Regions from separate parts of the Paenarthrobacter sp. 4246 genome, predicted to be linked through region 2. Evidence: predicted binding sites of a transcription regulator. Region 2 holds the regulator's gene; each other region holds the start of a gene.
The links. The regulator HrcA, encoded in region 2, represses chaperone genes, less so after heat shock. The targets are predictions, from matches to a motif close to TTNGCACTCGNNNNNNNCGAGTGCNAA.

Region 1 (11,340 bases), on a different contig from region 2:
CAGATCCACGTCCGGCCCCGCTACTACCGGGACGGCGCGGATGCACTGATCATGCGGCTTGAACTGAACGAACCCCACGAAGGAGACACAGCGTGAGCGGCGCTCATCCGGAACAGCCCAAGCAACCATTGGTGCTCGGCATTGAGTCCTCCTGCGACGAGACCGGCGTAGGGATCGTGCGTGGCACCATGCTGCTCACCAACACGGTGTCCTCGTCCATGGAAGAGCATGTACGTTTTGGTGGCGTCATCCCGGAGATCGCATCGCGCGCGCACCTGGACGCGTTTGTGCCCACCTTGCAGGAATCCCTGCATGAGGCTGGTGTCACGTTGGACGACATTGATGCAATTGCCGTCACGTCGGGACCCGGCCTCGCCGGCGCGCTGATGGTGGGGGTCTGTGCCGCGAAGGCGTTGGCTGTTGCCACTGGCAAACCGCTGTACGCCATTAACCACTTGGTGGCGCACGTTGGCGTGGGGCTGCTGGATGCGCGGACATCACCGGATGGCAAGCACGACGCCGGGGCTGCCGCCGGCCTGGGTGCCGGAAAGTTGCCCGAGAACCTCGGCGCGCTGCTGGTATCTGGTGGGCACACGGAAATACTGCGGATCCGGAGCATCACCGATGATGTTGAGTTGCTGGGCTCAACCATCGACGACGCCGCGGGTGAAGCCTACGACAAGGTGGCCCGCATCCTTGGCCTCGGCTACCCGGGTGGACCTGTCATCGACAAACTGGCACGCCACGGCAATCCCAAATCCATCCGCTTCCCGCGCGGCCTCTCGCAGCCCAAATACATGGGTACGGCGGAGGAGAAGGGCCCGCACCGCTATGACTGGTCTTTCAGCGGCCTGAAAACGGCGGTGGCCCGGTGCGTTGAACAGTTCGAGGCCCGTGGCGAGGAAGTGCCCGTGGCAGACATCGCCGCGGCGTTCCAGGAAGCCGTGGTGGACGTGATCAGTTCCAAAGCCGTTCTGGCCTGCAAGGAGCACGGCATCACCGATGTGTTGCTGGGTGGGGGAGTCGCAGCCAACTCACGGCTTCGGGAACTGACCGGGCAACGCTGTGCGTCGGCCGGGATCACGCTTCACGTTCCGCCGCTGGACCTTTGCACGGACAACGGTGCCATGGTGGCGGCCCTCGGTGCCCAACTGATCATGGCCGGTATTGGACCGAGCGGAATAGCGTTTGCGCCGGATTCCTCCATGCCGGTAACTACGGTTTCTGTGCCTGCCTAGGTTCGCGCCCAAGCAGGCACAGTCTCCACCTACGAGGCGTCCGGCCCCTTGCGCATTTGCTGCACGAGGTCCATGACCACTGCCTGCAGGTCCCCGTTGTGCTCAGCAGCAACACGCCGTTGACGCTGGTAGCTGGCTCCACGTTCGATGATTTTCAGGACGTCTGCCAGTTCCTCGGAGCAACCCAGCTTTTCCGCCACAGGTTCAAGCCGCGCAACGGTTTCCGCGAGGTGTTCGGTGACCAGCTGCTCGTTGCCCTCGGCGTCGAGGATGATGATGGCTTCCATGCCGTACCGCGCGGCACGCCACTTGTTCTCCTGAACATGCCATGGCGGCATGGTGGGGATGCTGCCGCCGGCGTCCAGGATGGAAGAGAACTCGTCCACCAGACACTGGGTCAGGGCAGCAATGGCGCCTACTTCTTCAAGCGTGGCCAGGCCATCGCAGATGCGCATTTCGATGGTGCCCAGGTTTGAGACGGGGCGGATGTCCCAGCGGATCTCCGATGTTGAGTCGATGACTCCGGTGGTGAACATGTCCTGGACGTAAGACTCGTATGCCTCCCAGGTTTCGAACTGGAAGGGCAACCCCGCGGTAGGGAGCTGCTGGAACATGAGAGCACGCTGGGAGGCGTACCCGGTTTCCTCCCCTGCCCAGTACGGGCTGGAGGCGGACAGTGCCTGGAAGTGCGGGAAGTAGTTGACCAGGCCGTCGAGGATGGGGAGGACTTTGTCCCGGTGGTCGATGCCCACGTGGACGTGGACGCCGTAGATGACCATTTGGCGTCCCCACCATTGGGTCCGCTCAATCAGTTTGGCGTAGCGCTCTTTGTCCGTGACGGGCTGGAGCAGGGGAGGGCTGAAGGGGTGGCTGCCGGCGCAGAACACTTCAACGCCCATGGGATCGGTGACTTCGCGGACTGCGGCGAGGGAACGGCCAAGGTCCTCTTTGGCGTCCTTGACGGTCTCGCAGATGCCGGTGACAAGTTCAACGGTGTTGAGGAGCAGCTCGCGCTTGATATGGGGGTGTTCGTCGTCCTCATTGAGGTCCGGGTGGTTGGCGGCGACGCCCTTCAGGACATCGTTCGCGACCGATACCAGTTCCCCGGTACGTGCATTGACGAGCGCCAACTCCCATTCCACACCCAGTGTCGATTGCCTGGATGGCGCAAAATCAATCTGCACGTAGTCCCCTCATTGTTTGGTGTCAGCCGGGTACAGGTCCCCGCTGTGGGGCCGCCAGCGGTCGGATCAAGTCTAATGCAGCCGGAACGCCGGTGATATCGACGGGAAACACCGTCGAAGCCTGCCGCTACTTGCTAATGAGAACTGTTCGCATTAGACTCAAGCCATGCACCTCACAGTAGTCAGCTCCCTGGACAGCCAATGCCGCGAGGCAGCCACCTCAAGGCTCGGCCGAACCCATGAGAACTCTGTGGTGGTCCTTCACGATCTCCTTGACGGGTCCCTGGTCCTCCGGCGCGTTTACAGGGGCGGTCAGCTGTTTGAACGCGAGACCACGGTCCTGGAGCATGGTTGCCTCAGCTGCACCGTCCGGCTTGACGTAGTCCCGACGGCGGAGCGCCTCGCCGCCTGCGGCTTTGACCACGTGGTTCTCGGCCTCCCGCCGGGAGTCGCCGCCGGAATGGCCGTCGCAGAACTTCGCCGTGGACTCAGCCGGCCGGCTGTCATGGACAATGCAGTGCTGGCCATTGACCCGGCGGATTTGGATGACCACATCTGGGACCGCCACACCCTGTTCGAATCCGGCTTCACGTCCATGCCCCAGGATGAGCGCACCAGTGGCGAATTCCTGATCGGTGAGTTCGGGCAAGTGGACACTGTGATGGTTTCCCCGGGTCTGGGGGCGGTCCTGGCCGGGGATCCGCGTGAAGGATCGGAGGCATGGCTGGTTGGCTTGGAACTGCTGGGTCAGTTGGCGCCCCATGCCAACGTTGTCGGATCGGCTGGGGTATTCCGGCCGGGGTGCTTCGACGATGCTGAAGCAGCGGCACGTAACCGGCCCGGCGTCGTGCGTGTGCCCTTGAGCGAAACGCCGGGGCCCTTCCGGACCGTGCTCCACAAAACGGGCCGTCCCCTTCACCCCGGACGCTTCCGGGAGGCGCTGCCACAGCTGGCCATCGGTACCCACTGGCTGCGCGGCCGCCTATGGATAGCCTCCGCGCCCACGCGGCGGATCGCCGTCCAGGGCATAGGCCCCAGGGTCTGGCTCGAAAGTACCGGAAACTGGCTGGCCGACTCTGCAGGGTCCGGCCCAGGCGAGGGAGCCGCTGGAAAGGCTGGCTCCGACGTCGACGCGTTCCTGGACTGGCACCCACACCACGGCGACCGCGGCACCGTCCTTGCCATCACTGGACGTTCCGAGGACATCGACCCGACGGAAATCCGCGAGCTCCTGGATGGCTGCCAACTGACGGAGGCCGAAATGACACTGGACTCCGGCGTTTGGGACGACCCCCTGGAACTCAGCGACGCCCTCTAATCCCGAATACCCACACCCACATCAAAGGAGAAACACCATGAAGGTCAGGAATTCGCTGCGTGCCCTCAAGAAGATCCCCGGCGCCCAGATCGTGCGCAGGCGGGGGCGTACTTTCGTCATCAACAAGAACAACCCGCGGATGAAGGCGCGCCAGGGCTAACCTCACGGGCCTGTCAGAGGTGCCGTGAATACACGGCCCTGGCAAGAGGGCGTTTAATGGGGGAATGCCAATCCTGAACAAAGACATGTCCCTGTGCATTTCGCTTGCGGCCCGGCCCAGCAATATAGGGACCAGGTTCCACAACTATCTGTACGATCTGCTCGGCCTGAACTTTGTTTACAAGGCATTCGCCCCCACTGACATCAACCTCGCGGTAGCGGGCATTCGCGGCCTCCCCATCCGGGGAGCCGCGGTGTCCATGCCATACAAGGAAGCGGTCATTCCGCTGGTTGATGTGATGGACCCGTCGGCACAAGCCATTGATTCGGTGAACACCATCGTCAACGACGACGGCGTCCTGACCGCCTACAACACGGACTACATCGCCATTGCCCGGCTCCTGAAGGACCATCAGGTTCCCAGCAGCCACACTGTCCTTCTCAGGGGTGCCGGAGGCATGGCAAAAGCAGTTGCCGCAGCGCTCCGGGACGCAGGGTTCACCGCTGTCACTATCGTGGCCCGCAACGAAACCACCGGACGAGCACTTGCGGATCTCTACGGATTCGGGTGGCAGGACGACGTCAACGGCGCAACAGCGGACCTGATCATCAACGTCACCCCGCTGGGGATGGCGGGTGCGGACGAAGCTGCCCAATCTTTCGATGACCCCACCATTGCTGGTGCGCAGGTGGTGTTCGACGTCGTGGCGCTCCCTTCGGAGACGCCGCTCATCACCGCCGCCAGGAACTCCGGCAAGAAGGTCATTACCGGTGCCGAGGTCATCGCCATCCAGGCCGAAGAACAATTTGTGCTCTACACAGGTGTGCGCCCCACTGCTGGACAGGTCCGCGAAGCCTCGGAGTTCTCCCGCCGCTGAGGTGCTAGGCCGTGACCGGCTCCACTACAACAGCCACTCTTTCCTCGCCGATCCTGGTAAGGACCAGGGTGGCTGTTTTTGCATCCTTGCCCTTTGATGGTTTGGCGGGAAGCAATTGCTTGCGCAGCTCTTCAGGAGTCACGGCCGTGCCACGCTTCTTAATGTCCAGCACGGTGATGCCATTGCTTTTCACCCAGGCTTTGAGGGCCTTGACGTTGTAGGGCATCACCTCAAGCACTTTGTAGGCTCGGGCAAAAGGAGTGTCGTGCAGTTCCGGCGCGCAGATGTAGGCGATGTGCTCGTCCACCAGATGCCCGCCCAGCCTTTCGGCGATGTCTGCTACCAAACCTGCGCGGATGACTGCGCCGTCCGGTTCGTACAAGAAACCTTCAACAGGCCCGACGGCGGCTGCGGGACCGGCGTCAAAGTCCTCGCCGCTGGTGATTTCAGCGGCGCCCTGGCTGCCAATGACCAGGGCCGCCCGGCGCACGCCAGGGCGGGCTACGCCGTTGAACCATAAGGTCACTTCGGTGACGTCCCCGCCCACCGAGACCCATTGGGCCTCGCAGCCGGAGGGCACGGAATCATGGGGGATGCCGGGTCCCATTTTGACGCCAATGGCACGTCCGGTGGCTGCCAGCTTCTCCACGAAGGACAAGGGGGGAGAGAAAGCCTCAGGGTCCCAAATCCGCTTGGTCCCCGATGTGGACGTCGTGCGGCGTGCAGGATCCAACCACACGCCGTCGATCCCGTCCAGCTCCACGGACGTGGCATCCGAGTGCACCACGGTGGCGTGCGGGAACGGGATGAGGTTGATGGTGGCGCAGGCAGCAGTGGTTTCATCCATCTCAACGGCTGTCACTGAGATGTCCATGGACGCCATCGCCATGGAATCGGCGCCGAGGCCACATCCGAGGTCGGCCACATGGGAGATTCCGGCCTTGGCGAAGCGCTCGGCGTGCCGGGCAGCGACGTTCAACCGCGTGGCCTGCTCCAAGCCTGCCTGGGTGAACAGCATCTGCCGGGCGAACTCGCCGAACTTCGCCTCGGCGCGGGTGCGCAGCCGGGATTGCGTCAGGACTGCGGCCACCAATTCGGCGGAGTGGCCGGCTTTGCGGAGATCCGCGTTGGTGCTGAAAGCGTCGGCCTCGCGGTAGGGCCCCAAGGAGGCCAGGAGTTCCCATCCTTCAGTGGTCAGCAAGGGTGCGATCTGTTCCTGCGGTGCGTGAGGCATGGAATCAAGCCTAACGGCGCGGCACTTGACAACGTGACGGGCGAATCAGCCGGATAGGGTTGTTTTCATGGAAGACACCGCAGCCCCGCAACCCTCCACCATGATGAAGTTCGCGCGACCCGCCCTCATAGCGGGGGCCGTGATCGCTGTGGTCTGCATCGGCTTGCTCATCATCATCTTCGCCTTGGATTCCTTCAACGCGGCCACCTATTCCGTCGCAGGCAAGAGCGTCAACGACGCCACCGACGAAGCGCGGGACATCCGCGAGCTCTACAGCGGCGCCCGCACTGGTGGGATTATCACCCTGGTGATTTCCGGCGTCGTTGCTGTTGCGGCCGCTGTGCTCCTGTACCGGAACCGCGGCAATGCCCCACTGGACGAGGATGACGACGGCCAGGACTACGACCTGGATGACCTGACGGGACGGTGACCTACGTTCACCGATGACGAAATGCTGGCACTCACCTTGACCGAGTGCTAACGATTTACATAGAGTCTAGTTAGCACTCTCCCCCGGAGGGTGCTAATAAATGCCAAGCGTCTTCCGGCACCGCGACGGCGGATGTACGCTCCGGCACCCTAGTTCTTAGTCCATGAATCAGCTCATGAAAAGGAGAGTCCGAGTGTCGGTCTCGATTAAGCCTCTTGAGGATCGTATTGTTGTTCGCCCGCTCGAAGCAGAGCAGACCACGGCTTCCGGCCTGGTCATTCCGGACTCCGCACAGGAAAAGCCGCAGGAAGGCGAAGTTGTTGCAATCGGCCCCGGCCGTTTCGATGACAACGGCAACCGCGTACCGGTTGACGTAGCTGTTGGCGACGTCGTCATCTACTCCAAGTACGGTGGAACCGAAGTCAAGACCGGCGGCAACGAGTACCTCGTTCTGTCCGCCCGCGACGTCCTTGCGATCGTCGTAAAGTAACTTCCCGGAGCCCCGCACCGCCGTCGAGTTGGAAATCATTTCCGACCGTCAGCGGTGCGGGTTTTCTGTCTTGAAAGGACACAACCATGGCAAAGCAGCTTGCTTTTAACGATGCTGCCCGCCGGTCTCTTGAGGCCGGTATCGACAAGCTCGCCAACACTGTCAAGGTGACGCTTGGCCCGCGCGGCCGCAACGTCGTGCTGGACAAGAAGTGGGGCGCTCCCACGATCACCAACGATGGCGTCACCATCGCGCGTGAAGTTGAGCTTGACGACCCCTACGAGAACCTTGGCGCTCAGCTGGCCAAGGAAGTAGCCACCAAGACCAACGACGTCGCAGGCGACGGCACCACTACCGCCACGGTGCTGGCACAGGCCCTGGTCAAGGAAGGCCTGCGCAACGTTGCCGCCGGCGCCGCTCCGGGTGAGATCAAGCGCGGCATCGAGGTTTCCGTTGAAGCCGTCGCAGCCCGCCTCCTGGAGAATGCCCGCGAGGTTGAAGGCACCCAGGTTGCCAGCGTCGCAGCCATCTCCGCGCAGAGCGACGAGGTCGGCGAGCTCCTCGCCGAAGCGTTCGGCAAGGTTGGCAAGGACGGTGTCATCACCATTGAAGAGTCCTCCACCACGCAGACCGAGCTGGTCCTCACCGAAGGCATGCAGTTCGACAAGGGCTACCTGTCCCCGTACTTCGTCACCGACGCAGAGCGCCAGGAAGCCGTCCTCGAGGACGCCCTCATCCTGATCAACCAGGGCAAGATCTCCTCGCTGCAGGACTTCCTGCCGCTGTTGGAGAAGGCCCTGCAGGCCAACAAGCCGCTCTTCATCATTGCCGAAGACATCGAAGGCGAAGCCCTCTCGACGCTCATCGTCAACCGCATTCGCGGCACCCTCAACGTTGTTGCCGTCAAGGCTCCGGGCTTCGGCGACCGCCGCAAGGCCATGCTCCAGGACATCGCCACGCTCACGGGCGCCCAGGTTGTTTCCCCGGACCTTGGCCTGAGCCTGGACACCGTTGGCCTTGAGGTACTCGGTACCGCACGCCGCATCACGGTCACCAAGGACAACACCACCATCGTTGACGGCGCCGGCACGGCTGAGGACGTGGCCGACCGCGTTGCACAGCTGCGCGCTGAGCTCACCCGGACGGACTCCGACTGGGATAAGGAAAAGCTGCAGGAACGCCTTGCCAAGCTGGCCGGCGGCATCGGCGTGATCAAGGTTGGCGCAGCCACCGAGGTTGAGCTGAAGGAAAAGAAGCACCGCATCGAGGACGCTGTTTCCTCTACGCGTGCAGCCCTCGAAGAAGGCATCGTTTCCGGTGGCGGTTCCGCTCTCATCCACGCCCTCAAGGCACTGGACGAGTCCCCGGCCGTCAAGGCGCTGGAAGGTGACGCAGCTGCTGCTGTTGGCATCGTCCGCCGCGCACTGGTTCAGCCGCTGCGCTGGATCGCCCAGAACGCCGGCTTCGACGGTTTCGTTGTTGTTGCCAAGGTGTCCGAGCTGGAAGCCAACCACGGCTTCAACGCCAAGTCCGGCGAGTACGAGGACCTGATCGCCGCTGGCGTGATCGACCCCGTCAAGGTCACCCGTTCGGCTCTCCGCAACGCCGCTTCCATCGCTGCCCTGGTTCTCACCACCGAGACCCTGGTTGCCGAGAAGCCGGCTGAGGAAGAAGACGCACACGCAGGCCACAGCCACTAGCAGCCTGTTGTACTGGAGCCCCGGCCACGTTCGCGTGGCCGGGGTTTCGTGCGTCTTGGAGGCGGCTGGCTGGCGCGCCTGCCCAAGCTATTGTGAGCGTTCGACGACGGCAGTAACCTGACGCTTATACGGCGGCTTGGGTGCGCCAACCGGGCTGTTCCCGGTCGCGGGATGAGTAACGACTATGCCGGCCACAACCTTGGATCTCGGACGCTCGGCGTTCTTCGAGCATCGCTGGAACGATGCTTTGGCCTGCCTCGCCCGGGCGGATACCGAGGGCGGCCTGCCTCCCCAGGACATTGAGCTTGTTGCCTCGGTTGCCATGCTCCTGGGTAGGGAATCGGAAGGTGTGGCCTATCTGACGCGGGCACATGACGAGTACGTGACCGTGGGGGACATCGCCGGAGCGGCCCGCTGCGCTGCATGGCTGGTCCTGTACCTCATGAACCTCGGGGAAACCGCACGTGGCCGCCGGCGAAGTGTCGCCCATTCCGTCCGGCATTATCTACTCGCAGTCATCGGAAGCTGTCGCCACGGGGTATCAGGGGGAGTACTCATGGGTGAAACTTCCGGTCTTCGACGAACAGGGTGAGCCGAGGCAGACCAGGGGAGTAGCAGACGACGTTCCCGGCGTGTTCTTCATCGGTCAGGAATTCCTCTTCGAGGCAGCCTCGGCAACGCTTCCCGGAGTCTGTCGGGACGCCCGCTACCTGGCCCGCCGGTTGGCAACGGAGCGACGTCCGGAGCCTGACGGTCGCCGGGCCAAGGAGACCCGCACACCGATGAGCCGGTAGAACAATAAAACCGCAGCCGCAGCTGTCACGATGCCCACCAGGTTGAGTGCCAGCTGCATCGCTGATCCGGCTGCTTTGCTGTATTCACCCAGAACCCACGCAACGGCAACGTAGCCTGCAGCCGGAACAGTCGTGACGGAAATAAACACACCCACCAGAGCCGAGGACCGGTGGCTGATCATGGACAGCATTCCTGCCGCTCCAGCGAGTGCGGCCACGATCAGCGAGTACGGACCCGGATGGTAGATGAACTCCACGGCTTATCCCCGCTCCAGCGTGTCCTCGGGGAACAACCCCAGAAGCACTGAGAGCCACGCTGCAACGGCCGTAACCAGCATCGCGAGGGGAAAACCGACAGCCAGGGCAAGCAATGAGGCACGTACCAATCGCCACTTCTGTTCCACCAACCCCACGGCCAACGCAGCGAGCGGTCCGAACTCGGGTCCCACCACCATTGCGCCCACAATCGCGATCGTTGAATCGGTCACAATGCCGATCGCCGCCCACTGTGCCGCTATCACCAAAAATGCCAGGAAGCTCCACGTCAGTTTCGAGTCCTCGCCGGTTTGCCTGGAAACCTCGTCCCAAATGACGGCGTCGGCCGATTCTCCAGGGGCGGCTGCCTCAGCGTCGTCAGCCCGTTTGGACAGACCAGGTCCGGTGACGATATGGAGATGGAGCCCAGGTCCGGAACTTTGAGCTCATGAAGCCGCTCGATCAGTTCTTCCGCGGATTCCCGGGCGATCTGAACGGCGATCACGTCGCCAGGTGGCACCACGGAAGCATTTTTGTGGACGGCCACCTCGGCGGCTCCGGTGTTATCGGTGCAACATTTCACGACGGCCTCGGACAACTCCGTTGGCACGCAAAGGCGCAGCTGCACGATCATGGATTTCCTTCCTTCGGCCCGGCTCCAGCGTAGTTCCATCACGTGCGCTTGGCTGTGATTCGGGCACAGGCCACGCACAGGCGGGGCTGGGAAAATGCATAGCTGTACCTGAGCTAATGGACCTTCGGAAGGCGGTCCAAGAGATGGTCCCGACTGGGGTGGGGCCACTGAACCGCGTATGATTGATGCTTTGTGCCACAGCTTTTGAGGAACTGCCTAACGTGACTATGCCAACGATCCCAGCCCCTGCCCGCGCCGGCAGGCGGTCTTCCGGACCCGTTGCAAAGTCGAAATTCCGCCCCGAGATTCAAGGTCTTAGGTCACTGGCCGTCCTGATGGTGGTCAGCTACCACATCTGGATCGGACGGGTTTCCGGCGGCGTGGATGTGTTCCTCCTGATCTCTGCCTTCCTGATGACGTTGCAGTTCACCGGCCGTTATAAGCAGGGGCGGCCAATGGACCTTGTGCGGCACTGGCTGCACCTGTTCCGGCGGCTGCTGCCCGCCGTCGTGGTGGTTCTCTTGGCCACGCTCGCGGCGACGTTTACCTTCCTTCCGCCCACACGGTGGGTGGAGGTAGTCCACCAGGCGTGGGCTTCACTGTTCTACTTCGAAAACTGGCTCCTGCAGGGCCTGGCCGTGAATTACTACGCAACCGACCACAGCCTCGCCAGTCCGCTCCAGCACTTCTGGTCCCTCTCCATCCAGGGCCAGGTGTTCATCCTATGGCCGGTCATATTCGCCTCCGTCGCAGTTCTTTGCCGCCGGTTCAGCCTGAGGTACCGGGCCACACTCGCGTACGTTTTTGCGATTATTTTTGTCCTGTCCCTCACCTACTCCGTCATTTTCACGGCCGCCAACCAGGCCGTGGCCTATTTCGATACGTTTGCGCGCCTTTGGGAATTCGCCTTGGGCACGTTGCTGGCGCTGATTCTTCCCGGGTTGAACTTCGCCAAGCCTGTCCGGGTCATGATGGGATGGATCGGCGTGGCCGCCATGCTCAGCTGCGGCGTCCTGCTGCAGGTGC
Region 2 (9,391 bases):
CTGCGGGGTTGGCTTATCAGGGGTGCCTGGAGTGAGCTCGTCCATGGGCACAGACAGGACGTCAGTGGCCCCCGGCTCATCCATCAGTTCGATATGGAGCTTCTCCATGGCGGCTTCATCCACCAGGAGAATGGAAAGCTCCGCCTGCGGATGGATGTAGAGCCTTTCGAAAATGAAGCGGGACAACGTCACCAGCTGGGCTTCGTCCACCGTCACGCCGGACTCATTGTTGACTTCAATACTCATTGACGTTCTCCACGTTTGTAATGTGTGCCTGACGCGTCCTTGCGGTGCGCGTCATCCCAGGTGCTGTAGGCGGATACGATGTCGGCCACCAGGCGATGCCTAACGACGTCGGCCGCCTCAAGAATGGAGAAATTGACGTCGTTTATGCCGGTCAGGATCTCCCGGACGATCCGAAGGCCTGACGTTGCGCCCAGCGGAAGGTCGATCTGGGTGACGTCGCCGGTGACCACCATTTTTGAACCGAAGCCGAGGCGGGTCAGGAACATCTTCATCTGTTCCGGTGTGGTGTTCTGCGCTTCATCGAGGATGATGAAGGCGTCATTGAGCGTACGTCCGCGCATGTATGCCAACGGTGCCACCTCAATGGTGCCTGCAGCCATCAGCCGTGGGATGGATTCCGGATCCATCATGTCGTGAAGGGCGTCATACAGCGGGCGAAGGTACGGATCGATCTTGTCGCTCAATGTACCGGGCAGGAAACCGAGCCGCTCCCCGGCCTCCACTGCAGGCCGCGTCAGGATTATTCTGCTGACTTCCTTCATCTGCAGTGCCTGCACGGCCTTGGCCATGGCCAGGTATGTCTTTCCCGTACCAGCTGGTCCGATACCGAAAATCACCGTGTTTGCGTCGATGGCATCCACGTAGTTCTTCTGGTTCAGTGTCTTTGGGCGGATGGTCTTGCCGCGGCTGGAAAGGATGTTGTGGGTCAGCACATCAGCCGGGTTCTGTACCGACTGGGCCCTCAGCAGGGACACCAGCTGCTGAAGGATGTCCGGGCTCACCACAGTCCCTTTCGCCACAAGCCCACGGACTTCCTCCAGGAGGCGCATGACGCGGGGAATGACGGTGGAGGGGCCGGTCATGGAGAGCTCGTTGCCGCGGACATGGAAGCTGACATCCTGGAATTGTTCCTCGATGTACCTTAGGGCTTCGTCATGGCTGCCCAGCGAGTGAACCATCTGGTCGGAATTGTCGAAGGTGACGACTTCCGTGCGCGTGCCCGGTAAAGTGTGCGGGAACTCGTTAGGCGGCTGGTTGCCGTTTCCGGTCCTGAGCCGCCCGTTCAAAGATTCACTCATAGTGCTGGCCCTCAGGCCTTTTCTCCTCCGGTTGGTCTGCAATAACGCCATCGATTCGACATTCGCTGCGGGCTTTCACTGCCCGCGTTGATGCCGGAATGTCTCCAATCCTACGCCAGCCCGGCCCGCGATGAACCTCCCCCGGAAGCCTCATTCGGCACCCCGGGGCTGATGCGGACGTTTTGTCTCAACTCGGCATCAAGCCGGTATCAATCATGTTTCAGTTGGCGGCCTCCTCCGGAAACCCGGCCGACCGCCGTCGACGATGTGCCAAGCTGGCATAGCGGGTGAAAACATAACCCCGCACCCCAGCCGACGAATGGCTGCCGAACCATGCAGGGCAGGACAGGAAACCCATCAGGAAAACAGCCAGCAACGATCATGGCGCGAACAAGCGGACCAAGTCCGCTGTTGCCGTGCCGGCGATGCTCGCTGTCCTCCTCCTGACCGGTTGCATCGCCAACGGCGGCGGCACCCAGGCTGCCTCCACCCCGCCGCCTCTGACCGTCCAGGAAGCCCCGGCCAGCAACGCCCCGCTGGAAACCACCCAGGCCTCCACCAAGATCCCGGTCTACTGGATTGGGCGGAGCAAGGAAGAGATCTACCTCTACCGCGAATTCAGAGACATCTCCGGCGACGGAAATCCCGTGACCACCGCCCTGAGAATCATGATGGCGGAAAAGCCGTTGGATCATGACTTCTTCACGCCCTGGCAGGAACCCGCCAACCTGGCCACGTCCATTTCGGGCAAAAACGTCATTACAGTCGATATTTCCCGCGATGCTTTCAACTCAAACCTGGACGCCGGCATGGCGCAGCGGGCAGTGCAGCAACTCGTCTACACGGCGACGGCCGCAGCCTCGTCTTCAGGGCTCATCAATTCAGGGCAGCAGATTCAAGTGGTCATCCTGGTTGATGGCCATAAGGACTACATGGCGTTCGGACAAGTGCAGCTGGGTGAGCCGATGACGCGCGACGCCTCCTTGGTTGCCCCGCTCTGGATCATCGATCCGCAGGAAGAGACCACCCTGCCCACAGGACTGGTCAAGTTCAACGGGCGGAGCACGGACAGCTCCAAGCCCATCGCCTGGCAGGTACTGCAGGACAACGGCAAGGGCGAAAAGACCAGCCTTCTCACCGGCCAAACGCAAGCCACCGGCGAACCCGGGCAGTATGGGTTGTTCACTTTTGGCGCTACGTTGAAAGCCGGCCAGTACGAGGTACGTGTCTCCCAGGTGGACAGCGCCGGAAATACCATCGCGACGAGCACCGACACGCGGCTGTTCAGGGTCGGGTAGCGGTTCACGGTCGAGTAGCTGCCCCGGGCCGGTTGCGGACTAAGGCCGCCAGGCTACACCGCTACCAGCGGCCCAGGATGTCGCTCGCAAGAACGACGGCGGCCGGTCCCGCCGTCGACGACCTCAAGACATGATGCCCCAAAAGTGCCGTCACGGCGCCGGCATCACTGAGCCGCGTTACCTCGCGGGGGGAGATCCCGCCCTCGGGCCCCACAATCAGCAGCACCTCGCGGGGTGCGGTGGAATTGGTTGCCGCCACCTCTTCAAGGACGGTCCGCAAAGGATACTTGGCGTCTTCATGCAGGATGATGGCAAGGTCAGCCTGGGCAACGGCTTTCGCGAGGGACCCGGTGTCCACCATAGTCCGCACCTCGGGGATCCATGCCCGCCGGGCCTGCTTGGCGGCAGCGGTAACCACTGACTCCCACTTCGCATGGGCCTTTGCGGCGCGATCGCCCTTCCAGCGGACAATCGAACGCTCCGACTGCCACGGAAGCACAGCGTCGATTCCGAGTTCCGTGGCCGTCTCGATGGCAAGTTCGTCGCGATCACCTTTAGCCAAGGCCTGGACCAGCACCAGCCGGACGTCCGGCTGCTCTTCCAAGACCACGTCGGAGGCGATGACGGTGAGGCTGGCGGGCCCGGCTTCTGCGACCGTGCCAGTCAACCGCGCGCCGGCACCATCGGCTATGTCAACGGGCTCTCCCACCTCAAGCCGCTTGACCGTAACCGCGTGCCGCGCTTCTGAACCTTCCAGCACGAACCTGGCGCCGGGGCTGACATCGCTAAGGCTGCCGGTCGAGGTGAAGAAAACGGGGTTGCTCACCGCTACAGGTTACCGAGCTTGTCCCGAAGCTTGGCGAACATTCCGCCGCTGGCCACGAGCTTTCCTTCGGTGAACTGCTCCCCGCGAAGCTTGGCGAGCTGCTGCAGCAATTCCTCCTGCGCAGGATCCAGCTTGCTTGGCGTTTCAACGTGGAGGTGTACCTTGAGGTCCCCACGGCCATAACCACGCAGGTGCGTGACGCCCAGCCCCCGAAGGGTGATGATCTCGCCTGACTGGGTTCCGGCCTTCACATCAATGTCCTGTGCGCCGTCGAAAGTATCCAGCTGCAGCTCCGTACCCAGCGCCGCGGCTGTCATGGGCACGCTGAGGGTGGCGTGGAGGTCGTCGCCTTCGCGCATGAACATGGAATCGTTGTTGACACGGATCTCCACGTAGAGGTCGCCGGACGGGCCTCCTGCTGGGCCTGCTTCGCCCTGACCGGACAACTGGATGCGCGTACCGGTGGCAACACCGGCAGGAACCTTGATGGTCAGGGAACGGCGGCTGCGGATGCGGCCTTGGCCGTTGCACTCATTGCAGGGGTCCTTGATGACCGTGCCGAAGCCCTCACAGGAACCGCAAGGGGCAGCGGTCATGACTTGGCCAAGAATGGACCGTACAGCGCGCTGGACCTGGCCGCTGCCGCCACAGATGTCACAACGTTCCGGGTGGGTGCCCGGGCGGCAGCAGCTGCCGTCACAGGTGGGGCAGGTCACGGCGGTATCCACTTCGAGCTTCTTGTTGACACCGAAAACGGCGTCCTTCAGGTCAATGCGGACACTGATGAGCGCGTCCTGGCCGCGTCGGACACGGGAGGCCGGGCCGCCATGACCACCCCCACCACCAAAGAAGGTGTCGAAGATGTCCTGGAACGCAAAGCCCTGGCCGGAATATCCACCGCCAAACCCGTTGTCCGTTCCATTCTCGTTGCCGGTGGCATCGTAGACGCGGCGCTTCTGGGGATCGGACAGCACCTCATAAGCATGGGTCACGGCTTTAAACTGCTCCGCGACGTCCTCCCCTGGGTTTACGTCCGGGTGGAGTTTCCGCGCCAACTTGCGGTACGCCTTTTTGATCTCTTCCCCGGTGGCTTCCGGCGAGACTCCCAAAACGTCATAGTGGCTGCTCAAAGTCGGTATCTCTTCCTTGTTGTACTGCGGATGTTTCTTCGGGCCGGCGTTCAGCCGCCGAGAATGCGTGAAAGGTAACGGGCCACGGCCCGGACGGCGGCCATGGTAGTTGGATAATCCATGCGGGTTGGCCCCAGGATCCCTACCTTGGCGCCGGAGCCGTAGCCGGTGGCTACGACGGAAGCTTCGGCCAATCCGTCATAGGGATTTTCCCGGCCGATGCTCACGGTGACGCCTCGGGGGTCGTCCCCCATGTCTGACAACAACCGGAGCATGACAACTTGTTCCTCAAGGGCTTCCAGCACCGGACCGATGCTCAAGGGGAAGTCCACGTTGGATCTGGCGAGGTTGGCAGTACCCGCCATCAGGATGCGTTCTTCGCGGCTGTTGTCGCTCAAGGCCTGCAGTCCGTTGGCCAAGGTTTGGGCCAGTCCCCGAAGCTCCGGCGGACACAGGGCAATCACCGACGGAAGCACCTGCGGCAACAGGGCCAGTTGCGTCCCTGCGATGCTGCTCAGGAACCGGGACCTCAATTGCATCAAAGCGTCGTCGCCCACGTTCGAACCAGCGTCGATGACCTTCTGGCCGACGCTGCCGGTATCGGCAATCAGCACCACCAACACCTGTTGAGGCGCCAACAGGACGAACTCAACATGCCGTACCAGGGCGCGGTTGGAGTGCGGATACTGCACGACGGCGACCTGGTTGGTCAGTTGCGACAGGAGCCTTACGGTGCGCTCCAGAATGTCGTCTACCTCATCAGGGCCTTCAAGCAACGAATGGATGGCCCGCCGCTCGGCGGCCGAAAGGGGCTTGACCTGGGAGATGCGGTCGACGAACAGGCGGTAGCCCTTGTCGGTGGGAATGCGGCCGGCACTGGTGTGGGGCGCTGCAATGAGGCCTTCCTCTTCCAGAACGGCCATGTCGTTACGGATGGTGGCGCTTGAAACACCGAGATGGTGCCGTTCAACAAGGGCCTTCGAACCGACAGGCTCGCGTGAATGCACGTAATCTTCAACGATGGCACGCAGCACTTCCAACTTGCGTGGCTCACTCATTGCTCCACCTCCTGACGACTGCCGTGGTCTCCGGGACCGGGTCCGCTTAGCACTCAACATGCCCAAGTGCTAACCAGTCTAGTATGAGCCAACCCGTTGCTAGCATTGAACTTTCCTTTCCCAACCCAGCACAAAAGGTAGGAACTCCTTGGCTTTCGACACGTGGGGTCCGCAGGATCTGTCAGCTCCTGCCAAACGGCAACTACCGGAGGTTGCCGTCCAACGGGGGATGATCCTCGAAGATGTCCAATCTGGCTGGGTGGGCGAAGTCACCCGGGTTGAGAAAACCGGTGGCATGCACATCGTGTCCCTGGAGGACAGGCGGGGGAAGACGAAGTCGTTTCAACTCGGATTTGGCTTCCTGCTCGAGGGGCAGCCCATCCGCTTGATGCCCCCGGCTCCCCGACAATCGACGCCGGCCGTTCAGGCCGGGCGCACAGCGTCGGGTTCGGTGAAGGTTGAAGGACAACGCGCCCAGGTGGCCAAAGCCAGCCGCATTTGGGTGGAAGGAAAACACGACGCCGAACTCGTCGAAAAGGTCTGGGGCGACGATCTCCGCGTCGAGGGCATTGTGGTGGAGCCCCTGCATGGAGTCGATGACCTCAAGTCGGCAATCTCCGCCTTCAACCCCGGTCCCGGCCGGCGCCTCGGCATCCTGGTGGACCACCTCGTGGCCGGCTCCAAAGAGTCGCGCATCGCAGCTGAAGCCATGACTGTGCCTGGCGCCGCGGGAAACGTCCTGATTGTCGGCCACCCCTACATCGATGTCTGGCAGGCCATCAGGCCCAAAGTTCTGGGAATTGAGGCTTGGCCGTCCGTACCCCGCGGCACCGACTGGAAGACCGGGATCCTCACCGCCTTCGGGTGGCCTCACGAGACCGCTGAGGATATAGGACTGGGCTGGCAGCGTCTTCTTGGAGCGGTTCGCAGCTACGCAGACCTCGAGGCCTCGCTGCTGGGCCGCGTGGAGGAAGTCATCGATTTCCTCACAGTTCCCTGACCTTTGGCCCCAAAGCAGCAGCAACTGACGTGTCATCGTGGCGCTTGTCCCGGGAAGCCTGCCGGGGCCGGTATTCTGGGACAGCAACACCGCACCATCTTTACAGCAAAGGGAACACACCGTGGCAGAGAACGCTCCTGAAGAACCGGGCAGCGCCGCAGGCCAGCCCCAGTACCATGGCGCGCCTGCAAATGCGCTGCCACTGACCGCCAGCGAGGACAGGCAGTGGGCTACCTTGGCACACTTTGGCGGCATTCTCGGATGCCTGCCATCTCTCCTGATCTACTTGATCTTCCGTGACCGCGGACCGTTCACGGCACAGGAATCCAAGGAAGCGTTGAACTTCACGCTGCCTCCCACCATCGCTGCCGTTCTGGCCAACATCCTGGTGCTGTTGCCAGTAGTAGGCAACATCTTTGCCGTGATCGCCACTGGCATCTGGGTAGCCCTGACCTGCTTCTCCGTCTCGGCCGGAATCCGTGTCAACCACGGCCAGCCGCACCGCTACAAGCTCAACCTGCGCTGGATCAAGTAACCCTCCCCCAGCCATCAACCGGGCTGGGAATTAGTCGGGAAGAATTTTCCGGACTACGGCGTCAGCCAGCAGCCGGCCCTTCAGCGTAAGGGTCAACCGGCCTTTGAACGCTTGCACAGGATCAACCAGTTCGTCGGCGATCAGCCCTGCCATTGCATGGCGGCCGACCGCGTCCAAGGCATCCACTTCAAGCCCCGTACCGAGTCGTGCTTCCAGCATGATGCGTTCGACTTCCCGGGTTTCGGCGTCGAGGGTTTCCCGGCCTGCCGCCGGTGAGCTTCCCGCACCCAAGCGACCTGCGTATGCTGTGGGGTGCTTAACGTTCCACCACCGGACACCCCCTACGTGGGAGTGCGCACCGGGGCCGATGCCCCACCAGTCGTCGCCGCGCCAGTAGGCCAGATTGTGCCGGCACGCTTGATCGGGTGTGCGGGACCAGTTGCTGACCTCGTACCAGTTCAAACCAGCGGCAGAGATCAACGAATCAGCCAATTCGTATTTGGCCGCATGATCGTCGTCGTCAATTCCGGGCACTTCGCCGCGGCGGATCTGGGCCGCCAACTTTGTGCCATCCTCCACGATCAATGCGTAGGCGCTGATGTGGTCAGGCTCGTAGGACAATGCCGTCTCAAGGGACAACCGCCAGTCCGCCATGGACTCCCCCGGCGTACCGTAAATAAGGTCCAGGCTCACCGCGAGTCCGGCCTCACGGGCCCACTGGACCACGAGCGGCACGCGACTGGGGGTATGGGTCCGGTCAAGGACCTTCAACACGTGGGGCACAGCTGACTGCATGCCAAACGAGACCCTGGTGAATCCGGCATCGGCCAGCACCTTCAGGGACTCAGGGGTTACGGAATCCGGATTGGCTTCGGTGGTTACCTCGGCACCGGGCTCAAGCCCCCAATGGTCGACGGCGGCCCGCAGGATTCGTGCCAGGTCTTCCGCGGGGAGGAGCGTGGGCGTACCGCCTCCAAAGAAGACTGTACTCAGCCGCCGCCGGGGCAGCCCTGAGGCATCCAGTGCCAGAGCCGCGAAGTCGAGTTCGGACACCGCGGTTGTGGCGTAGGCGTCCTGGGAGGCCCCGCCGCCAAGCTCGGTGGCCGTATAGGTATTGAAGTCACAGTAGCCGCAGCGAACGGCGCAAAAAGGGATATGGACGTAGAGCCCGAAGTTGCGGTGCTCCACGCCATCCAGCACCTGCGGGGGAAGTACTCCGTCCGCAGGTGCCGGATCGCCCAAAGGTAGGACGCTGGGCATCTACTTCTTGGCCTTGTCCTTGGACTCGTCGGTGGTCAGGGCTGCGATGAATGCTTCCTGGGGAACCTCCACGCGACCCACCATCTTCATGCGCTTCTTGCCTTCCTTCTGCTTTTCCAGCAGTTTGCGCTTGCGTGTGATGTCACCGCCGTAGCACTTGGCAAGAACGTCCTTGCGGATGGCCCGGATGCTCTCGCGGGCAATGATGCGCGATCCGATGGCTGCCTGGATGGGCACCTCGAACTGCTGCCTCGGGATGAGCTCACGGAGCTTGCCGGTCATCATGACACCGTAGGCATAGGCCTTGTCGCGGTGGGTGATGGCACTGAAGGCATCCACTTGTTCACCCTGCAGCAGGATGTCCACCTTGACGAGGTCCGCAACCTGTTCGCCGTCGGCTTTCCAATCCAGCGACGCGTAGCCACGGGTTTTGGACTTCAGGAGGTCGAAGAAGTCGAACACGATCTCGGCCAGCGGAATCCAGTAGCGGAGTTCCACACGGTCCTCGGAGAGGTAATCCATGCCGCGCATTTGGCCGCGGCGGCTCTGGCAGAGTTCCATGATGGAACCAACAAACTCGTTGGGAGCCAGGATGGTGGCGGAAACCATCGGCTCGCGGACCTCGGAGATCTTGCCCGTGGGGTACTCGCTGGGGTTGGTGACGTGGATGACCTTCTTGTCCTCCAGTGTCACCTCGTATTCCACGTTGGGAGCCGTGGAGATGAGGTCCAGGTTGTACTCACGTTCAAGGCGCTCACGGGTTATTTCCAGGTGCAGCAAACCGAGGAACCCAACGCGGAAACCGAAGCCCAGTGCCGCGGACGTCTCGGGCTCGTAAACCAGTGCGGCGTCGTTAAGCATCAGCTTTTCGAGGGCGTCGCGGAGGACAGGGTAGTCCGTTCCGTCCAGCGGGTAGAGACCAGAGAAGACCATCGGCTTGGCGTCGGCGTAGCCGCTGA
Region 3 (11,340 bases), on a different contig from region 2:
ACCCCATGGAGGCAGCAGCTGCGCCTGCGGCCGGTGCCCCTGCACCAACGGGCTCTGCAGCCCGGCGATGCGTTTGTTCCAGCGGCTCTGTCTGCAGCTGCGCCTGAGCGGATCCTTGCTCGCTTGCCCTGGCATCCGGCTGTGCCTGGTCCCGCGCGCCAGGAAACCCTGGGCCGCTGCGGTGGGCGACACCCTGCTGGTAGGCCGTCGCTGCGGCGCGTGCACGCTCATCGGCAGCCTCGTTGAGGTCGTGTCCGGCGTGCCCTTTGACCCATTCGAACTTGTACTTTCGGCCAACAATCGCTTGGTCAATGTCCTTGAGAAGGTCCACGTTCAGCACAGGCTTGCCGTCGGCTTTGCGCCAGCCTTTGCGCTTCCATCCCGGCATCCACTTGCTGATGCAGTTGATGACGTACTGGCTGTCGCAAAGGATCAGCAGTTCTTCCTCCGGCACATGTGCCGTGGAGCGGAACAGGTCCAGGACGGCCATGAGTTCACCTTGGTTGTTGGTGCCGTGCGGCCAACCTCCTGCGCGCCAACAGGAGTCATCAACGTACCAGGCCCAACCGGCCGGCCCAGGATTGCCGAGGGCGGACCCATCGGCGGCAGCAATAATCGTCATGACCTTAATCCTGCCAGACCCCACCGACACTGAATCCGTGATAGGCCCCGACCAAAAAGCAAAACGGCGGTCCCCACCAGGTGGGGACCGCCGTCGTTTGCTCTAAAGCGTGACGCTTGGGCGCTGTATTGCTACAGCGTGGGGGCTTAGAAGCCGCCCATGCCGCCCATGTCGTCGCCGCCGGCAGCCGGAGCGTTCTTCTCAGGCTTGTCGGCAACTACAGCCTCGGTGGTCAGGAACAGACCAGCGATGGAAGCAGCGTTCTGGAGAGCCGAGCGGGTGACCTTTACGGGGTCGTTCACACCGGCAGCCAGAAGGTCTTCGTAGACGCCCGTGGCAGCGTTCAGGCCGTGGCCGGAAGGCAGGCCACGAACCTTGTCCACTACAACGCCGGGCTCGAGGCCGGCGTTGAAGGCGATCTGCTTGAGCGGAGCGTCGATGGCAACCTTGACGATGTTGGCACCCGTTGCCTCGTCACCCTGGAGGGTGAGGTTGGCGAATGCCTTGGCGCCGGCCTGGATGAGGGCTACGCCACCACCGGCAACGATGCCTTCTTCAACAGCAGCCTTGGCGTTGCGGACTGCGTCCTCAATGCGGTGCTTGCGTTCCTTGAGCTCAACTTCGGTTGCGGCACCGGCCTTGATAACTGCAACGCCGCCGGCCAGCTTGGCCAGGCGTTCCTGCAGCTTCTCGCGGTCGTAGTCGGAGTCGGAGTTCTCGATCTCGGCGCGGATCTGGGCCACACGGCCTGCGATCTGCTCGGCGTCGCCGGCACCTTCAACGATGGTGGTCTCGTCCTTGGTGACAACGACCTTGCGGGCGGTGCCGAGGAGTTCCAGACCAGCGTTTTCGAGCTTGAGGCCAACTTCTTCGGAGATGACCTGGCCACCGGTGAGGATGGCAATGTCGGCCAGCTGCGCCTTGCGGCGGTCACCGAAGCCCGGAGCCTTGACGGCGACGGACTTGAAGGTGCCACGGATCTTGTTGACGATCAGGGTGGCCAGGGCCTCGCCCTCGATGTCTTCGGCGATGATCAGCAGCGGCTTGTTGGACTGCATGACCTTCTCCAGAACCGTGACAAGTTCCTTCACGTTGGAGATCTTGGAGTTGACGATCAGGATGTACGGGTCTTCGAGGACCGTTTCCTGGCGCTCTGCGTCGGTGACGAAGTAAGCGGAGATGTAGCCCTTGTCGAAGCGCATGCCCTCGGTGAGCTCGAGCTCCAGGCCGAAGGTGTTGGATTCCTCGACCGTGATGACGCCTTCCTTGCCCACCTTGTCCAGGGCTTCGGCGATGAGGCTGCCGATTTCCGGGTCACCGGCGGAGATGGAAGCCGTGGCTGCGATCTCTTCCTTGGTTTCGATCTCCTTGGCGGAGGCCAGCAGTTCGCTGATGACTGCCTCAACAGCCTTCTCGATGCCGCGCTTGAGGGACAGCGGGTCGGCGCCGGCGGCAACGTTGCGCAGGCCTTCCTTCACCAGTGCCTGGGCGAGGACGGTTGCAGTGGTAGTACCGTCGCCAGCGACGTCATCCGTCTTCTTGGCAACTTCCTTGACCAGTTCTGCACCGATCTTCTCGTAGGGGTCGTCCAGTTCGATCTCCTTGGCGATGGAAACGCCATCGTTGGTGATCGTGGGGGCGCCCCACTTCTTTTCGAGGACGACGTTGCGTCCACGCGGGCCGAGGGTGACCTTGACGGCGTCTGCGAGGATGTTCAGGCCCCGCTCGAGGCCGCGGCGTGCCTCTTCATCAAATGCAATGATCTTGGCCATAACGGCGGTAGTCCTTTCGGGACAGTCGTTAAGAAGGTACCTGTCAGATGGGGTGCCCGCGACGGACGGTCCTTCGCTCGCGGCCTCTGTATGCCCCGCGCTCCGGACCTCACCCCACCAAGGTGTTTCTTGATCCTCCGCTGGAACGAACACCGCACAGCGCCGGGGTAACCCGGCCTGAACTTAGCAGTCGAACCATAGGAGTGCTAAATCAATAATTAGCACTCGACCGGGGAGAGTGCAAGCAGAGATGCCACTTTGCTCTATAAACAAAGGGCTTTCAGCCGAGGGCTGACGGAGATGAAGCGAAACCCCACAAGGAGCTATGCGACGCGCACACCTTCGGCTTGCGGACCCTTTTGCCCCTCACCCAGTTCGAACTCAACCCGCTGGCCCTCTTCAAGGGCGCGGAAGCCGTCCATTTGGATGGCGGACCAGTGTACGAAGACGTCGTCACCCGACTCATCCACAGTGATGAATCCGTAGCCTTTTTCGGCGTTGAACCATTTCACGGTTCCCAATGCCATGATGCCCACACTTTCGCAGTAGCCAAGACCGGTTGCCGGGATCTCCGTACCGGAATCAATCCACTGTAACCACAGTCACTATGCCGGCGCTCCCATGGAGGCCCGGGGCATCACTTTTGTTATTGAGGCTTAACCGAGTTGGGGCTTCAAGGCCACCGGGAAGGCCGGAGCTTTACTGGTAGCCCGGTCCTGCCACAACCACCAACTGCTGCTGCACCTCGGGCGATTCAAGGATGGTCTGGATGCCCAACAAGGTGCCCAATGCCTCGGCGTTGACCTTCTGCTCAGGCGCGTTGTAGAAGATCACGGATGTCTGCTGCGGCAGGCCGCCCCAGTTGCCCACGGTGCTCAGTGTCCAGCCGTCGGCTTCCACCAGGCCGGCGACGCGGCCAGCCAGCCCAGCGGTGCCGGCACCGTTGTACACGGCAACCGGGATGGACTTGTCCACTGGCGCGGAGGACGGAGTTGCAGACGGGCTCTCTGACGGTGTCGGCTCGCTGGATGCGGACGGTGCACTGCTGGATTCGCTCGGTGCCGCCGATGGCGACGAACCAGTCTGCTGCGGCGCCGGCGTCGAGACGCTGGGCGCTGCATTGGGAGCCACCACGCCGAGGTTCGGAAGGACCAGGAAGGCCACCAACCCCAGAACCAGGGCCACAGCCCCAACTGTCAGGACCGGCCACAACGTGGGGCGCGTGGTTTCCTGGGCATCCCGGTGAACTCCCTGCCGGGAGGTGTTCTGCGGGACCTGGTCGAATTCGTCCTTGGCATATTTGGTCATGGTGAAGCGTTGTCCTTGCTGGTTGCTGCTGACAGATCAGCCTGGCGATTTACGCGTCGGACCCCAAGCGACGTGCCGTCCGCGCACGCTGGCGGGACGTACGTAGTCTACGCAATCTCTTGACGAGCATGGGATCGTGGGCCAACGCGTCTTCGGTATCTATCAGCGCGTTGAGGATCTGGTAGTAATGTGTTGCCGAGAGATCGAACAGCTCACGGATGGCTTGTTCCTTGGCCCCTGAGTACTTCCACCACTGCCGTTCCAGTGCCAACATCTGCTGGTCCCGTTCGCTGAGCGGAGAGTCACTGCGGATCCCTGCCGCAAGGTCTGCAAGGGCAAACCCTGTTGACTGCGGCGCCATCGGTTCTGGTGCTGGTTCTGCCACGGCACACTCCTTCGACGCGTGTTGGGGGAAAATGTCCTACCCCTATGTTACGGGCGAATAACAACGCTGTCATTCGCCGGTCCGGGATTGCGCGGGAGACAATGGCGTGGTGAATGGCGAGGATGCACTCTTTGACCTTGAGCCGGCCGACCTGGACCAGACCGGTTTTGCCGAGCTCCCTGACCGCCCACTGGAAGAACTGATGGCCCCCGACTGGGCCGATGCCCTGCGGCCCGTGGAAGGGGAACTGCGAAGCGCCCTGGGCTTCGTCGCGACCCAAGCCAAGAACGGGAGCCACGTCCTTCCGTCGGCCGGCCACCTTCTGCGCGCCTTCCAGCAGCCGCTGGCAGACGTCAAAGTACTGATCCTGGGCCAAGACCCTTACCCCACTCCGGGACATGCCGTCGGGCTTTCCTTTGCGGTCTCGCCACAGACGCGACCCATCCCGCGCAGCCTCACCAATATCTACCGGGAACTGCACGACGACCTCGGACTACCTCCCCGGGTCCATGGCGACCTCAGCGCCTGGACGGGCCAAGGCGTCCTCCTGCTGAACCGTGTCCTCAGCGTCACTGCCGGAGAAGCCGGCTCGCACCGCGGCAAAGGTTGGGAGGCCATCACGACGGCGGCAGTCACCGCCGTCGCACGCCGTACGGACGGTGCGGGCCGGCGCAGCCCGTTGGTTGCCATCCTCTGGGGCAAGGACGCCGAGGGCGTTCTGCCGCTGCTGGAAGGAGCACCGTCAATTGTGTCGGTCCATCCCAGTCCCCTCTCGGCTTCCCGGGGATTCTTCGGCTCCAAGCCCTTCAGCCGCAGTAACGAGCTGCTTGCGGAACAGGGCGCCGAACCCATCAACTGGGAACTGCCTGTCTTGTAACCTTTGACTCATCCCCAGCGGACGTGCAGGAAATTAGCTTAGGCTTACCTACATGTCTGCTCTCCCTGTGACTTCGTCCGCCACCCGCACAACCCGCCCGCAGGTCAACCTGACGGTCCTGCGGAATGAACGCCTTTCGCCGCACATGGTGCGGATCGTGGCTGGCGGACCGGGGTTCAGCGACTACGCGAACAACCAGTACGTGGACCGCTACGTCAAGATCGTCTTCCCCCAGCCCGGGGTCGAGTACGAGCTTCCACTGGACCTGTGGGCCATCCGCGAGACCATGCCGCGGGAGCTGTGGCCGCACACCCGGACCTACACCATCCGCTGGGTGGACCTTGAAGCCCAGGAGCTGGCCATCGACTTTGTGGTGCACGGCGACGAAGGGCTGGCAGGCCCATGGGCGGCCGCAGCCGAACCCGGCGACTCGTTGGTCTTCACAGGACCCGGCGGTGCCTACAACCCGGCCCCCGATGCCGACTGGTACTTGTTCGCCGGGGACGACGCCGCGATCCCGGCGATCGCAGCATGCGTGGAGGCTCTTGCCCCCGATGCCCGCGGAACGGTCTTCCTGGAAGTAGACAATGAGGCCGACATCCTGCCGATTTCCGCCCCCGCTGGCGTGAGGCTGCACTGGTTGCAGCGCAACGGAGTACCCGCGGGCTCCAGCGACTTGCTGCTCGAAGCCCTGCGCACCACTGAATGGCTGCCCGGTCGGGTGGACGTTTTTGCCCACGGCGAGCGGGGTTACATGAAGGGCCTCCGTGAGATCTTCTTCGTCCAGCGTGGATTGGAACGTTCCCAGGTGTCATTGTCCGGCTACTGGGCACAGGGCCGTGTGGAAGAAGTGTTCCAAGCCGAGAAGAAGCTTCCGGTCGGACAGATCTAGATTCGGCACGGATACATCTTCAGCTCTTAAAATACGAACGGCGCCGCCTCATGGCAGCGCCGTTCGTGGTCTCTTACTTATCGCCTGCGGACCCTGCGCCGCTCGTTGCTGGACAGGCCCTTGGTCAATGGCCGGGCGAGGTTGTCGCCCAGAACGATGCCCGCAGCCACGCCGAGGACAATCGCGCCTGCGTTCAGCATGCCGCCCGCACCCAGCAGAATGTCCCCCTCTTCAACGGTCAATACATACATTGACCGGAATATAGTGAGGCCGGGAAGCAGGATCAACGCCGCCGGAACTGCAACCACCAGCTGCGGTGCTCCGAGTTTGAGCGCCACCACACGTCCCAGCAGGCCAATGACCACCGCCGCGACGGCGGGTGACAGGCGATCGCCGAGCCCGGCTGCCCCGGCTCCCCACAGAACGAAGAAGCCCACTATGCCAACTGCCGCCGTCGGGAACAACAGACGCATTTGCGTTTGTTCGGTGACACCGATGGCCACCACCGCGATTGCGATCAGGATCGCCTGACCCCACAAGGGATACGCATCGGGGAATGTATCCGTGACGTCCAGGACCTCGCTGCCAAGCAGTGTTCCGACCACCACGGCGACGCCGATACCTGCCACGATGGCACCGAACGTCAGCGCCGTGGATAGGAACCGGCCGGCTGCAGTCACCGGGAAGCCGTTGATCGCATCTTGGACAGACGAGACAAGTCGACCCGTTGGCAGCAACAGCAGGATTCCGCCGGCAACCACAATGGACGGAGCAATGTCCACACCCGCCCACCGCAGCATCAGCGCGATAAAGGTGACCAGGAACGCGCACGCCATGGTGTTAAAGAAGTCCGCTGTCCGCCACCGTGCAAGCTGGCGTGAGAGCAGGCTGATTAGGATATTGGAGCAGAAGGCCACCGCGGATGCGCCCAGGCCACCTCCCAGGACGCCTACGAAGACCGCCGAGAAAATACCGAAGGCAATGGTGACCATCCAGCGCGGGAAAGGCTTGGCACTGCGGATGATTTCGTTCAAGCGGCGCACGGCTTCATCGCGGCCCACTCCCCCGGCAACTATGTCAGTCACCAGCTGGTGCACCTGCGCCAAGCCGGCGTAGTTGTTGGTCCAGGATCGAACAACGCGCAGCAGCGTGATGGGCGTCTGGTCCTTGGGAGCGTAGTTGATGGCCACCGACTGGTTGGTGATGTCCACTTCAACGTTCTTCAGGCCCAGGGCGGCCGTCACAGCGATCATGCTCGTCTCAACTTCAAGGGCGCCCGCTCCATAGCGGAACATGACCTCCGCCAGATGCAGGGCGAAGTCGATGGTCTTGCGGGCCGAAGCATCCACTCCCACTACTTGGATGGTGGGGTTGGCATAGGGGCTTCCCGCCAAACGGTCCACGATGTTCATGGGCGCCGTGGGCGGGCTGTCACCTTGGACAAGACGCATAAGCATACGCTTGGCGTTGACGTTTTGCCGGACCTGGGATGGCCTGAGCGGCTGGGTTTTGGGCAACCCGTCAGTATGGGGCCTGCTGGCGGACCCGTCGGGGCGTTCAGTCACGCGGTGATCCTCCCTTGGCTTGTGTGATTAGAGGTTCCTCCGAAATTTTCCTACTACCGGCAATTTCTCCAGTGGCAATCGTCCCAGTACTGTCTGGGCGGCCCCTGCAAGCTTCCTTACCGCGTGGTAGCCGTGGAAGATCAGCGGGTTCACTGGTGCAACGAAGTCCCCTACCAACTGGACCACCTCGCCCCCGAATCCCTTCTTGAATTCGTAGCCGCCATGGCCGGTCTCATCCTGGCCTTGAATGCCGAAGGTGCCGTAGAAGTTGTAGCGCGAGTATCCGTTGTTGAGCGCGTGCAGCATCATGCCCCAGTACAGGGACGTAGCGCCGTTGAAGTAGATATAGTCCTGCACGGTGCCGCCAATGACGCACACCAGTTCGTCGCCCGAGCATGCGAAGTGGATGGCGGCCACAGTGGCCACGCCTACGGAGTCCGGGAAACGTTCAATGTCCTTGAGGCTGCGCTCATAGCTTTCCACGAGGTCCTGGACTACCTTGACGCGGTTGGCCTTCTTCTTGCTGCCAGTCTCTTCGACTTCACGTTTGAGGTCTGCGAGGGTCTTTGATTCAGCCTCCAGCCGTTCCGTGATGTTCGCCCGGTACTCAGGAATGTTGATCTTGGCCATCATGAGCTTGGTGAACTCGTCCGAGGTGTTGCGGAGCAATTGCTCGTAGTACTCGCGTTCGCGGTACGTGAAGCCCTTCTCATCTCCGGCGGTACTCAGCGCGTTGTAGAACTCATCCAACGTTTCCAGCGTGGCCTGTTCCAGGTACACGCCGTTCTTCTCGGCTTTACGGATGGCCTTGCGGGTGCGGTAGTTCATGCCCATGATGAGCTCTTCGGAATCAGCAATGCCGTCGAGCTGTTTGATGAACATCCAGTTGATGTTGGCGAAGTTCATGTCGAAGCCTTGGTGCTTGAAGCCCAGCCCCTCGAATTCCTTCAACAGGGGACGGTTGTCCTCCACCTCGGGGTGCTCTGCGCCCTCTTCATCGCGTGCTATGTACCGGATGTTGGGTGAGATCCGCAGTTCAGCGGCCTTCTTCGAGGCTGCGTGCTTTTTCAACTGTTCGACGACGAAGCGCACCACGGCGGGGTCGCTGTAGTCCATCAGGGGTCCCTTGGCGCAGTCTGCGATCTTGTAGCCCAGGCGGTTGGACGAGTAGACGAGTTTTCCCGCAGCGATCAGGCTGCCGCCCTGCATGACCCCGAAGAGTTCCACTTCCTGGCCACGGGCACGCTGGAATCGCGTGAGGTCCATGGACTGGATGAAGCTTCCCTGTGGGTGTCCCTTGGCAAAGGTCTCGAAATCAGCGTCACTGAGATTCACGAATTCCATGGCGGTTCCAGCCTCAATCGGAGTCAAAGAAATTTCCTCACCTAGATGTAGATTTGCACCCGTTGGCGGCCGGGGCGGGCCTGAAGTTGCTTGGCTTGGTGGCTGCGGTGACCGTCAGTAGAACTGGCCGCCGGTGCGCATGGTCTCGAGTCGGCGGAAGATGCGTTCCGCACCCTTGAGCCACAACTTGTAGCGGACAGGTCCCAGGACGAGGTCGTAGCAGCCCACGAAGTCCGTGACGGTTTTGGTGAAGCTTGTCTTGAACGATCCCAGGCCGTAGAGCGGGTGGCTCTTGTCCTTGATCCTTGCGGCAGGCGGCGTACCGCAGAAGTCGTACTCAACGCAGCCGAGCTCCTGCATGCGCTGGATCGCTGCCCACTGGACCAGGTGTGAGTCGCCGTACTGCTTGCGGTTCTGGGTGGATCCGCCGTCCTTGTAGGTGGCCTTGGAGCCGTAGTTGATGACGAAAGCGCCCACGCTCGGTGTTCCGTCCTCGTGAACGAAAAAGAAGTGACCCTGGCCCCGGCTGCAGAACTCTTCCCAGAACTTTGCGTAGTACTCGTAGCTCCGCAGCGGCATGGCACCTTTAGCGTCCATGGTGTTCCGCATGAGGGCGTAAAGCTTGCGATAGCTGTCCTCGCCGGGCTCTCCCTGCACAACCTCGCACCCTTCGCGTTCGGCCCTGCGGACCGCGTTCCGGGCGCGTGAGGAGATGCTGCGGAGCACCTCATTGGCCGGTGCGGAGATGTCCAGCAGCGCTGTGGAGTCGTTGGACTGGATGTTGGGAGCCTTGACCAACCCGGCGGCCTTGAGTTGTGCTGCAGCCTCTGGCGATTCAACGACGTCCGGCTCGATCTTGATGGTGAAGACGTTCATCTTCTGCTCCTTGGCCAGGGTGGAGATGGCATTGAGCATGGGGCTGATGTCTTCCACGGCGGCAGCGTCCGGGCCCTTGATCAGGTACCAGAGCCGGCCCATGACCGGGAACTTCTTTTCCAGGAGGAGGTTGTAGCTGGTGTAATCGGAGGTCTCCACCACCAGACGGCGGACCAACCAGCCGTTACCGTCCTTGACTGCCGCGTAGGCGTCCGACTGCAGCATGTTGCCGCCGTTGGGGTTCGCCGTGACGTGCTTGTCCCAGTTATCGATTTCCTCGGCGGTGGCAAAGCGGGCGGTAAATTCTCGCAAGGTGGCCGTGTCCAATCTCAGGGTTTTGGTGCAGTGTTCAAAAGCGTAGTGCGCATGCGGACATGCAGCCTCAAGTCTATCGGGCTGAGAAAAATCGACTCATCTACCAGGAGAAAGGCGCCCTGGCAGGTGTCTACAAACGGATCTGGTCCGTGCTCTCCAGCTGGATCGCCTTCGGCTGCCTGCCCAGTTCCCGCTGGCCGCTGACGAGCCTGTCCGCGTTGGTGAGCCGGCTGAGGCTGAGTCCTGTTAGGTCGGCGATGTGCCCAATAGGAACCTGGAAGGTCCGGAACGGCCCCAGCGGAGGTGGTTCGCCTTCCAGGAGCCGCTGGTCGATGGCCCTCCTCAGCTCGACCTTGCCCAGCAGCGGCGACTGGTCAAGGACGAACCCGACGGCGGCCAGCTTGGCATCGTTGGTCCAGGCGGCGATCTTCCAGAACTTCCGCGGGATCTGGACGCCGCGGTAGGGCTGGTCATCGTCAAGGAAGACGGGCCCCGTGAACACGCTGAGCTTGGCGTCGTGGGCATCGGCGTGGCTCAGCACGTGGTCCTCGAGCCCTACCCACAGCTCTTTGCCTTGGTTGAAGTCATCCACCTGCGGCGCAGCGTTGGTGAAGGCAAACGTGTCCTGGTTGGCTTTCTTGGCCGTGGCCGCGTCACCCCAGACGGGATCCAGACGTCTCACCAGGTGGCCGCGGTCGAACGCGTTGTTCTTGTAGACGTCCGGGCCCGCCTGCTGTTCCCTGGGGATCCTGTCGTCGAAATGCCACGTCCCCTCGCGGGCCAAGGGATTCAGCTCCGCGCCGCTGATGTTAACCCCCACGATCGCCGCGAGCTTCCGGGCAGCCCGGAAGCGCACGGAGAAGTGGATGTAGTCCAAAAGAGTCGTCGTTGCCGACGGACTGGGCAGCTCAAGGCGTGCCCGCAAAAAATCCCTGTCGTATCCCCCGCTCATGGATACAGCATGGCACTAGGCACTGACAGTAAACAGACTCAGCATTCGACGACGTTGACGGCGAGGCCGCCCATCGCTGTTTCTTTGTACTTATGGGACATGTCCTTGCCCGTTTCCCGCATGGTCACGATCACCTCATCCAACGAGACCCGGTGTGTTCCGTCGCCCCAGAGCGCCATCTTCGCCGCGTTGATCGCCTTCGCCGCAGCAATCGCGTTCCGCTCAATACACGGAATCTGCACCAACCCACCGATCGGATCACACGTCAGCCCCAGGTTATGCTCCATCGCGATCTCCGCAGCATTCTCCACCTGACCCGGAGTACCACCCATCACCTCAGCCAACCCGGCAGCAGCCATCGACGACGCCGACCCCACCTCGCCCTGACACCCCACCTCAGCACCCGAAATGGACGCCTGCTCCTTATACAAC

Region 1: a site for HrcA is predicted at 6,466-6,492, ahead of groES (co-chaperone GroES). Genes of this name have one in related genera too.
Region 3: a site for HrcA is predicted at 2,578-2,604, ahead of groL (chaperonin GroEL). Genes of this name have one in related genera too.

Annotation. Positions count from the first base shown of each region.
Region 1 covers NZ_JBEPOP010000001.1:69,236-80,575, reverse strand. The annotation lists gene rimI (ribosomal protein S18-alanine N-acetyltransferase) at 1-96, shown strand, start outside; gene tsaD (tRNA (adenosine(37)-N6)-threonylcarbamoyltransferase complex transferase subunit TsaD) at 93-1,238, shown strand; gene ABIE35_RS00370 (glutamate--cysteine ligase) at 1,268-2,422, opposite strand; gene ABIE35_RS00365 (GTP-binding protein) at 2,589-3,740, shown strand; gene ykgO (type B 50S ribosomal protein L36) at 3,778-3,900, shown strand; gene ABIE35_RS00355 (shikimate 5-dehydrogenase) at 3,965-4,777, shown strand; gene ABIE35_RS00350 (THUMP-like domain-containing protein) at 4,782-6,011, opposite strand; gene ABIE35_RS00345 (hypothetical protein) at 6,079-6,441, shown strand; gene groES (co-chaperone GroES) at 6,635-6,931, shown strand; gene groL (chaperonin GroEL) at 7,018-8,631, shown strand; gene ABIE35_RS00330 (hypothetical protein) at 8,816-9,223, shown strand; partial or broken gene ABIE35_RS00325 (DUF389 domain-containing protein) at 9,338-9,880, opposite strand; gene ABIE35_RS00320 (hypothetical protein) at 10,129-10,347, shown strand; gene ABIE35_RS00315 (acyltransferase family protein) at 10,542-11,340, shown strand, end outside.
Region 2 covers NZ_JBEPOP010000003.1:190,902-200,292, reverse strand. The annotation lists gene ybeY (rRNA maturation RNase YbeY) at 1-246, opposite strand, end outside; gene ABIE35_RS06285 (PhoH family protein) at 243-1,325, opposite strand; gene ABIE35_RS06280 (GerMN domain-containing protein) at 1,751-2,623, shown strand; gene ABIE35_RS06275 (16S rRNA (uracil(1498)-N(3))-methyltransferase) at 2,685-3,449, opposite strand; gene dnaJ (molecular chaperone DnaJ) at 3,452-4,579, opposite strand; gene hrcA (heat-inducible transcriptional repressor HrcA) at 4,630-5,637, opposite strand; gene ABIE35_RS06260 (DUF3097 domain-containing protein) at 5,786-6,637, shown strand; gene ABIE35_RS06255 (DUF4870 domain-containing protein) at 6,759-7,172, shown strand; gene hemW (radical SAM family heme chaperone HemW) at 7,203-8,432, opposite strand; gene lepA (translation elongation factor 4) at 8,433-9,391, opposite strand, start outside.
Region 3 covers NZ_JBEPOP010000002.1:451,987-463,326, forward strand. The annotation lists gene ABIE35_RS04805 (RNase H family protein) at 1-622, opposite strand, end outside; gene groL (chaperonin GroEL) at 769-2,394, opposite strand; gene ABIE35_RS04815 (cold-shock protein) at 2,718-2,921, opposite strand; gene ABIE35_RS04820 (LytR C-terminal domain-containing protein) at 3,094-3,702, opposite strand; gene ABIE35_RS04825 (DUF3263 domain-containing protein) at 3,752-4,087, opposite strand; gene ABIE35_RS04830 (uracil-DNA glycosylase) at 4,194-4,964, shown strand; gene ABIE35_RS04835 (siderophore-interacting protein) at 5,017-5,856, shown strand; gene ABIE35_RS04840 (threonine/serine exporter family protein) at 5,934-7,421, opposite strand; gene ABIE35_RS04845 (peptidoglycan bridge formation glycyltransferase FemA/FemB family protein) at 7,449-8,765, opposite strand; gene ABIE35_RS04850 (lipid II:glycine glycyltransferase FemX) at 8,880-9,968, opposite strand; gene ABIE35_RS04855 (DNA/RNA non-specific endonuclease) at 10,087-10,908, opposite strand; gene ABIE35_RS04860 (L-serine ammonia-lyase) at 10,947-11,340, opposite strand, start outside.